One region of the Thermosinus carboxydivorans Nor1 genome, then DNA from elsewhere that is predicted to be linked to it. Evidence: a T-box and tRNA genes for the amino acid it is inferred to sense, from the RefSeq annotation. Region 1 holds a T-box; the other holds one or more tRNA genes.
The links. A T-box is a leader RNA that pairs with one kind of tRNA and senses whether it is charged. The one in region 1 lies ahead of ileS (isoleucine--tRNA ligase), so its partner is inferred to be a tRNA-Ile.

Region 1 (4,423 bases):
GTTCATGAAGATTTTTTAGGTTCTATTGATTTTGCTATTGCCGCGGTGGGTATTGCCTGGGATGCCCGGTATTATGAGCTTTCCCATCGTGATATGCTCGGCGCTCTTATGGGCCTAGGGATCGACCGTGATGTAGTGGGCGACATAATTATGACCGGTAGTGGCGCACAGGTTGTTGTTGATACGGCAATGGCCGGTTTTATTGAAACCAATTTAACGAAAGTCGGTGCCGCGCCTGTGGCAGTTAAGATTATACCGCTGAGCGATATTGCGCCGCGTATCGAGAAAGTCAAAGAGATTCGGGCAACCGTGCCTTCCTTGCGTTTAGACGTTGTTGCCGCGGCGGGTTTTGGCCTGTCGCGAACGAAGATGGCTGCAGAGATAGCGGCTGATAAGGTAAAAGTGAATTGGCAGGAAGCCAAGAACGCCGCTCAGGCCGTAAAACCGGGGGACATTATTTCAATGCGCGGCCGGGGCCGGGTAGAGATTTGCGAGATATTGGGACAAACAAAGAAAGGCCGCATTAGTATTTTTCTAAAACGATTTTTGTAAATTGTGTGGAGGTGTCAACATGCTAACTCCCTTGGACATACATAACAAGGAGTTCAAACGGAGTTTTCGCGGTTACAACGAAGAAGAAGTGGACGAGTTTCTTGACCGTGTCATAAAGGATTACGAAAAACTGTACCGCGAAAATATTGAGCTCAAAGAGACGCTGGAACGGGTTAACAGCAAACTTGAGCATTATCAGCACATGGAAAACACCCTGCACAATACTCTGGTAATTGCCCAGGAGACGGCGGAAGAAGTCAAGCTCAACGCCAAGAAGGAAACAGAGCTGATGAAGAAGGAAGCCGAGATTAGGGCGCAAAAACTGGTAGAAGAGGCAATGGCCAAGGTACGGCGGTTAAACAGTGAGTATGAGGAACTGAAAAAACAGATTCAAGTTTACCGGACTCGTATGAATAGTTTGCTGCAGGCGCAAATGGAACTATTAAAATCGAGCGAAGAGGATGAAGGATAGGATTGGACTGGCAGGGTTTGGACTTTAAAGTTGCGCCGGACGGCATATCTTTCAAAATAAAGGTACAGCCGCGAGCCAGCCGTAATGCCGTGATAGGCCTTGCCGGCGACAGTTTGAAAGTTTGCGTTGCTTCACCGCCGGTGGAAGGGGAAGCCAATCAAGCCTGTTTGGCTTTTTTTGCCGCCTTGTTTGGCGTTGCCAAGACCAGAATTGTTTTAGTTAGCGGGCAAAAGAGTCGCAGCAAGGTGATCAAGATTATGGGCATTGACATGGAGCAGTTTAAGACGGTATTAGACATGCTGTAAATGGCGACTTTTGTACAATTTGACTCTTTGTCGAGTTGTCTGTATAATATTGCTATCATAATATTGCTATCAACATTACTGTTACGGCAATGATGGAGAGAGTAACTTTAAGACCGTTCCCAGCGAGCCGGGGAGGGTGTGAGCCCGGTGAACGCTCTTTTAGTGAAAATCACTCCTGAGCTGCGGACCGAACCATACTGTAGGCTCCGCCGTGTGACGAGCGTTATTTCGTCAGTGAGCGGCTGCCCAATCGGGTGGTCATTAGGGTGGTACCACGGGAATTCGACCTCTCGTCCCTTGCGGGATGGGAGGTTTAATTTTTTCGGAGGTGTTATTGTTGGACTACAGTAAAACACTGAATTTGCCGCAAACGGACTTTCCCATGCGCGCGAATTTGCCAGAACGGGAACCACAATTTTTGGAATACTGGACAAAAAACAGGATTTATGAAAAGAAAATCAGTAAAGCTAAAGGAAAACCTAAGTTTGTGCTTCATGACGGGCCACCTTATGCTAACGGGAACATCCATATTGGCACGGCTCTTAACAAAATTCTCAAGGACATAATTGTCAAGTATAAATCGCTGCGGGGCTATGACGCTCCCTATGTTCCCGGGTGGGATACGCATGGTTTGCCAATTGAGCACGCGGCGATTAAAATATTAGGTCTAAACCGCCACGAACTCAACCCGTTGGACTTGCGCCGGCAGTGCAAAGAATATGCTCTCAAATGTCTGGATATGCAGCGGGAAGATTTTAAACGCCTTGGTGTCAGCGGCGACTGGGATAATCCTTATATTACGCTTACTCCCGAATATGAGGCCAAACAGATTGAAGTTTTTGGCGAGATGGCCAAAAAAGGGTATATCTATAAAGGGTTAAAATCGGTATATTGGTGTACGTCCTGTGAAACGGCGTTGGCCGAAGCGGAAATTGAATACGCGGAGAAAAAGTCACATGCCATTTACGTCAAATTTCCGCTCATCGACGATAAAGGAAGCTTGCCGGTCGGAATTAAGCATGAAGGCGTCTATGCCGTCATCTGGACTACCACGCCCTGGACAATCCCGGCAAACGTGGCTATTGCCGTAAACCCTGAATTCGAATATGCATGGGTACAGGTAAATAACGAGATTTACCTGCTTGCATCAGGGCTCATCGACGCGGTCGTAAAGGCCAACGGTCTTGGCGACTATACGATATTGGCGACCGTAAAAGGTGAAGCGCTGGAAGGCATGGTGTTTGGCCATCCGTTTTTAGACCGTGAATCTGTTGTCGTGCTTGGTGATCATGTCACGCTTGAACAAGGTACTGGATGTGTTCACACTGCTCCTGGTCATGGTCAGGAAGACTTCGAGATTGGCATGAAATACAATTTACCGGTTATTAACCCTGTCGACCATAGCGGCCGCTTTACGGCTGAAGGCGGCAAGTTTGCGGGAATGCTGGTTCATGATGCCAACGTACCTATCATAAAAGAACTTGCAGAGCGTAATATGCTTTTGGGAAAAGGAACAATCCGTCACCAGTATGCCCATTGCTGGCGCTGCAAAAATCCAATTATTTACCGAGCGACCGAGCAGTGGTTTGCTTCGGTCGAGGGTTTTCGGCAAATGGCGCTTGAAGCAATAAAAGAAGTAGAGTGGGTTCCGTCTTGGGGCGAAGAACGCATCCATAATATGGTCGCTGACCGTCAGGACTGGTGTATTTCCCGCCAGCGCGTATGGGGTGTTCCTATCCCAATCTTTTACTGCAACCAGTGCAATGAACATATTGTTAATGACACCACTATCAGCGTTGTTGCTGAACTGTTCCGCCGGGAGGGCTCTGACGCATGGTGGGCTAAATCGGCGGCGGAAATTCTGCCGCAAGGCTTTGCCTGCCCACACTGCGGTCATGGTACCTTCCGCAAGGAAACAGATATTATGGATGTTTGGTTTGACAGTGGTTCCAGTCATGCCGCAGTCCTTGAGGAGCGGCCCGAACTCCACTGGCCGGCTGATATGTATCTTGAAGGCAGTGACCAGCACCGGGGCTGGTTCCAGTCGTCACTGCTCACAGCAGTGGCCAGTCGGGGCCGAGCCCCCTACAAGACGGTTTTGACGCATGGCTTTGTCGTTGATGGCGAAGGCCGAAAAATGTCCAAGTCTATTGGTAACGTCATTTATCCCCAGGAGGTTATTAAACAGTACGGCGCCGATATTCTGCGCCTCTGGGTTGCTTCTGCTGATTACAAGGCCGACATTCGAATTTCCAATGATATCTTAAAGCAGATGGCGGAAGTCTACCGTAAAATCCGCAATACTTTCCGTTATCTTATCGGCAATTTAGCAGATTTTGACCCCGATAGGGACTGTGTGGGGTATGATCAGTTGACAGAGCTTGATCGCTGGGCACTGCTACGGCTGGAGAGAGTACGGGAACGAGTTACCAAAGCCTATGACGAATATGAATTTCACCTGTTGTATCACACAGTTCATAATTTTTGTGCTGTCGATTTAAGTGCTATTTATCTTGACATTCTCAAAGACCGCCTGTACACAGCCGTTCCTCATGCGATTGAGCGGCGTGCTGCTCAAACGGCGATGTATGAAATTTTGCAGACACTGGTCGTGATGCTAGCGCCTATCCTAACGTTTACCGCAGAGGAAGTATGGCAATACATGCCTAAACGAGCAGGAATGCCGGAAAGCGTTCACTTGGCAGAATGGCCAGCTGCCCGGCCGGATTATCTTGACGCCAGGCTTGAAGCCAAATGGGATAGAATTCTTGAGATCAGAAGCGAAATTACCAAGGCCTTGGAGAATGCCCGCCGGAGCAAGGTTATCGGCCATTCCCTTGATGCGGCAGTAGATATTTACGCTGGCGGCAAAGAGTTAGCAACCCTTAAAGAAGTAGTCGATTTGGCAGCTGTCTTGATTGTTTCTCGCGTAAATCTGATTGCGGGAGTGGAAAACGCGCCACCTGAAGCATTCCGTTCGGCAGATATGGAACTTGCTATCGTGGTTGCTCCCGCGCAGGGCGATAAATGCGAACGCTGCTGGATTTACAGTGAAACCGTGGGGCAAGATGCCGAATACGCGACCTTATGTCAG
Region 2 (4,423 bases), on a different contig from region 1:
TTTTAGCCGCCGGGTCACCGGCGATTTTCAGCCGCTCCAGTCCCAATGCGGCTTTAACCACTATAGCGAAGTCCGCTAGTGACAAGGATTGGACCAATGTACCCACACGGCCAAGACCGTAGGCAGAGCCGCTATTCAAAAGTGGGAAAAGATCATAAGCTACCTCTTCATAAGGGTGGGCTTTAAGCATAGCGGCAACAACCCGCCGGACAATTTTTTCCGGCGCAATAGTCTCCAAACGGTACTCTGGTACATATTCCAATTTACCCTGCTCACCAATAAAAGGTGTGGTTCCGGCTAAAGGTAAAAATGTTCCCGTCCCCGCCGTTTGAAAAGAACAATGACTGTAATTGCCAATATGGCCGGCCCCAGCCGCAGCCATGGCATTGCGAACACGTTCCACATGCCCCTCCGGTACAAATGTGACGATTTTGACAAGCTTTTCCGTATATTGCGTCTGGAGCGGCGCAATATCATTAAGATTGAGCTGCTTGGCCAAAACGTCATTGACCCCGCCTGTTGCGGTATCCAGATTGGTGTGGGCGGCATAGACGGCAACATCATGCTTAATGAGTGTTTGCAGCACTCTCCCGGTTGGCGAGTCAGTGCGGATATGCTTAATTCCCTTGAATATTATCGGATGGTGAGACACAATCAAATCAATGCCATTGGCGGCTGCATATTGGGCCACGGCGGGCGTGACGTCCAAGGTAACGAAAATCTTGGCAATGTCCTGCGTGACACTGCCTAAGAGCAGCCCTACATTATCCCAATCGGCAGCTAAATGCCGGGGAGCCAAATTTTCTAAGGCTTCTATGATAACGTGACACTTGACAGCCATTTTCGCTTGGCCTCCAGTTGCGCGAGTTTCCGGGTAAGATCCCGGTATTTTACGGAACTCTTTGCTTGTGGACTTTCCGCCATCGCCATAAGCGCAGCCGTGATTTGTTCGATGAGGTGAGCGATGTGTTGTTTTAGCAAGCGGTGGCGGCTTTCCCACAGTAGCGGTCCTATATCATACAATATATCTTCATACTCAGGCGATGAGCCTTGCACAGCAGCGATTATTTCATAAAGCCGCCCTTCCTCTTCCACCAGGTCTTCAGCACTCAAGCGCCAACCGTTTTCTTTGAGCCAACGCCGTACTGCCGCCGCGCCAACCATCGGCTGCAGCAACAAAAGTTTTAGCGTTTGTGTCACCTCTGGCCGCTGTGACAAAATTTCAATAATTGTCGCTCCGCCCATGCCGGCAATTACAACCGTTTCAACCTCATAAGGACGAAGGACTTCCAGGCCATTGCCAAACCGCACCGTTATAAAGTTCTCCAGACCTAACCGCGTGACAGCCGCCTGGGCGGTTTCAAAAGGTCCTTTATGTACTTCTCCCGCTACGGCGTAAGAAATCACGCCCTCCCGAACAAGGCAGACAGGCAGCATCGCATGGTCTGTGCCAATATCGGCCAGTCTAGTTCCCGACGGAACCAATTTGGCGATGGCCGCCAACCGTGCACCCAGTCTCAAGCTAAATCCTCCCCGTTATTATTTCGTCGGCTGGTTAAATTATCCTTTCCGCAAGCAGCAAAGATATAGTTATGCATAGTGTTAAAAAATCTCCTCGCCATATGCAAAAATAAAAAGCAAAGCCTACGCTTTGCTTTTTATTTTTACCAAATAAATATATATTCTCCGCAGTCCTTCGAAGAACCCGGTACATAACAATTATGGTGACCCGTAGGGGATTCGAACCCCTGTTACCGCCGTGAAAGGGCGGTGTCTTAACCACTTGACCAACGGGCCACATAAAATTATTGGTGGGCCCACCTGGGATCGAACCAGGGACCAGCCGGTTATGAGCCGGCTGCTCTACCGCTGAGCTATAGGCCCGAAGATATTGAAAACAGGTCTTTCAATGAAAGCCTGCTTTTTTAACAAACAAATGGCTCCTCGAGCAGGACTCGAACCTGCAACCACTCGGTTAACAGCCGAGTGCTCTACCATTGAGCTATCGAGGAATAACCGACAAATCATATTATAGAGTAAGCTCCGCGTTACGTCAAGACTATTTTTTAATCTTGCCCGCCCTTTGCCGCCGCTATTATTCCAGGAAGTCTTTGAGTTTCTTGCTGCGGCTGGGATGGCGCAATTTGCGCAGCGCTTTGGCCTCGATTTGACGAATACGTTCACGCGTTACACCAAAGTATTGGCCCACTTCTTCTAAAGTACGGGCACGGCCATCGTCCAAACCGAAACGGAGCCGCAGCACTTTTTCTTCGCGGGGTGTGAGGGTCTCAAGCACCTCTTCCAACTGTTCCTTTAGCAGCATAAACGACGCCGCTTCGGCGGGAGCGGGCGCGTCCTGGTCCTCGATAAAATCTCCCAGATGCGAATCTTCTTCTTCACCGATGGGAGTCTCCAGGGATACGGGCTCCTGCGCGATTTTCATGATCTCGCGCACCCGCTCAACGCTGATATCCATCTCACGGGCAATCTCTTCGGGAGTCGGCTCCCGTCCTTTTTCCTGAAGAAGCTGGCGGGAAACGCGAATTAATTTATTAATTGTCTCAACCATGTGGACAGGGATACGAATAGTACGCGCCTGGTCGGCAATGGCGCGCGTAATCGCCTGGCGTATCCACCAAGTCGCATAAGTACTAAACTTATACCCCTTATTATAATCAAACTTTTCTACGGCCTTGATTAATCCTAGATTGCCCTCCTGGATCAGATCCAGGAACAGCATCCCACGGCCGACATAGCGTTTCGCGATACTTACGACCAGGCGGAGGTTGGCTTCGGCAAGACGGCGTTTAGCTTCCTCATCACCCTGCTCCATACGTTTGGCTAATTGTATCTCTTCTTCAGCCGTTAGAAGCGGAACCCGGCCAATCTCCTTAAGGTACATGCGCACCGGGTCGTCGATGCTGATGCCTTCCGGAATACTAAGATCAATATCCACTTCCTCGGGCGCTGCTTCGATTTCGGTAATGTCTGGGTCTTCCAGGGTTTCGACATCGGGAATTTCATCGACAATTTCGATGCCTTTACTATTAAAAACCTCATACATATCGTCTATTTCGTCGGGAGTTAAATCCTCACCCTGGAGAGTATCCATTATCTCCGAATATGTCAGCACACCACCGCGTTTTTTGCCCTTATGCAGAAGTTCGTTTACATGCTCGTTAGTGTTCTTTTTGTCTGTCATTTTACTCCCCCCTCCCGTCGGCTGTTTGGGTCTAATTGTAATAAATAGCAGCTAACACTGCAGCAGTTTTTTAATCTCATCATTGATTCGCTTACTTTCAGCCAATTCCTCCTGAAAGCGACTATCCCCCATGCGTTCTAATTCATCGGCTTTTAACCGGTGTTGCTCATATAAGGCTTTAAGGCGCGCAAGCCGGATTGTCTTTAAGCAGTCATCGACTACTTTTGTGACATCGGCACATTGTTCATCTATTAACATAATATGCGACAACTCGGCATTTGCTGTTTCGCTGAGTCCCATTGCTAAAGCAGCAGGCTCCAATTTTTCACCAGCATCATTAACCATGAAAATGCGACGCACAATCTCCTGGCGCGCGCTATCAGAGAAATCCTCGACAGCGAGCTGTACCTGCACATAAGGAATTACTGCCCCATCGTCGCACATAAGACGAATTAACTGCCGCTCCGCGGCAACAGTGGCCGCTTCCGGCCCTTTAGCAAACTTGACAAAATTATGATGGCTATTTATATTGTTTCCCTTATTTACAATTTTATCCTTTTTATACTGGTGAATATACTTAGCATATTCAGTCCTTATAGCACTTTCATCAATATTTAACTTTTGCGCAAGGCGCGCAATATGACCATTCACTTCAACAGCGTTTCCAACCGAAGCCAAAACCGGTAAGATTTTAGAAACAACCGCAACTTTTCCTTCGAGGGTTGAATAGTCGATACTTTCAAGAGCTTGCTGCAACTGATAATCAACAAACGGCATTGCTTGCGCTACAACCCGGGCAAAAGCTTCTGGCCCGTGCCGGCGCAGAAATTCATCAGGGTCCTTGCCTTCCGGGATGGAAACAACTTTAACGTTAAATCCCCGTTCACGAACTGTTGCCAAAGCGCGAAAAGTGGCACTTTGTCCAGCGGCGTCGCTGTCATAGGCAAACAGCACTTGCGAAACGGAGCACCGCTCCAATAGTCCGGCCTGTTCAGGGGTAAAGGCTGTACCCAATGAGGCTACCACATTCGTAAACCCGAAGCGGTGAGCTGTAATAACATCCATATACCCTTCCACAACAATAACTTGCCCGGATTCTTTGATTGAGCGGATAGCCGCATCAAGCCCGTAAAGCAAATGGCGTTTATTAAAGAGTAAGGTATCCGGTGAATTAAGGTATTTGGGGCTGCTGTCGTCTAATACCCGTCCACCAAACCCAAC

Region 2: it has a tRNA-Ile gene. The T-box ahead of ileS (isoleucine--tRNA ligase) is inferred to sense a tRNA for this amino acid. The anticodon was not compared.

The regions. Positions count from the first base shown of each region.
Region 1 covers NZ_AAWL01000015.1:11,084-15,506, forward strand. Annotated here, with positions in the region: gene TCARDRAFT_RS10190 (YlmH family RNA-binding protein) at 1-552, shown strand, start outside; gene TCARDRAFT_RS10195 (DivIVA domain-containing protein) at 572-1,024, shown strand; gene TCARDRAFT_RS10200 (DUF167 domain-containing protein) at 1,027-1,329, shown strand; T-box leader at 1,410-1,630, shown strand; gene ileS (isoleucine--tRNA ligase) at 1,658-4,423, shown strand, end outside.
Region 2 covers NZ_AAWL01000004.1:136,373-140,795, forward strand. Annotated here, with positions in the region: gene TCARDRAFT_RS04710 (Nif3-like dinuclear metal center hexameric protein) at 1-841, opposite strand, end outside; gene TCARDRAFT_RS04715 (tRNA (adenine(22)-N(1))-methyltransferase) at 814-1,521, opposite strand; tRNA gene TCARDRAFT_RS04720 (tRNA-Glu) at 1,723-1,797, opposite strand; tRNA gene TCARDRAFT_RS04725 (tRNA-Ile) at 1,810-1,884, opposite strand; tRNA gene TCARDRAFT_RS04730 (tRNA-Asn) at 1,938-2,012, opposite strand; gene rpoD (RNA polymerase sigma factor RpoD) at 2,096-3,202, opposite strand; gene dnaG (DNA primase) at 3,254-4,423, opposite strand, start outside.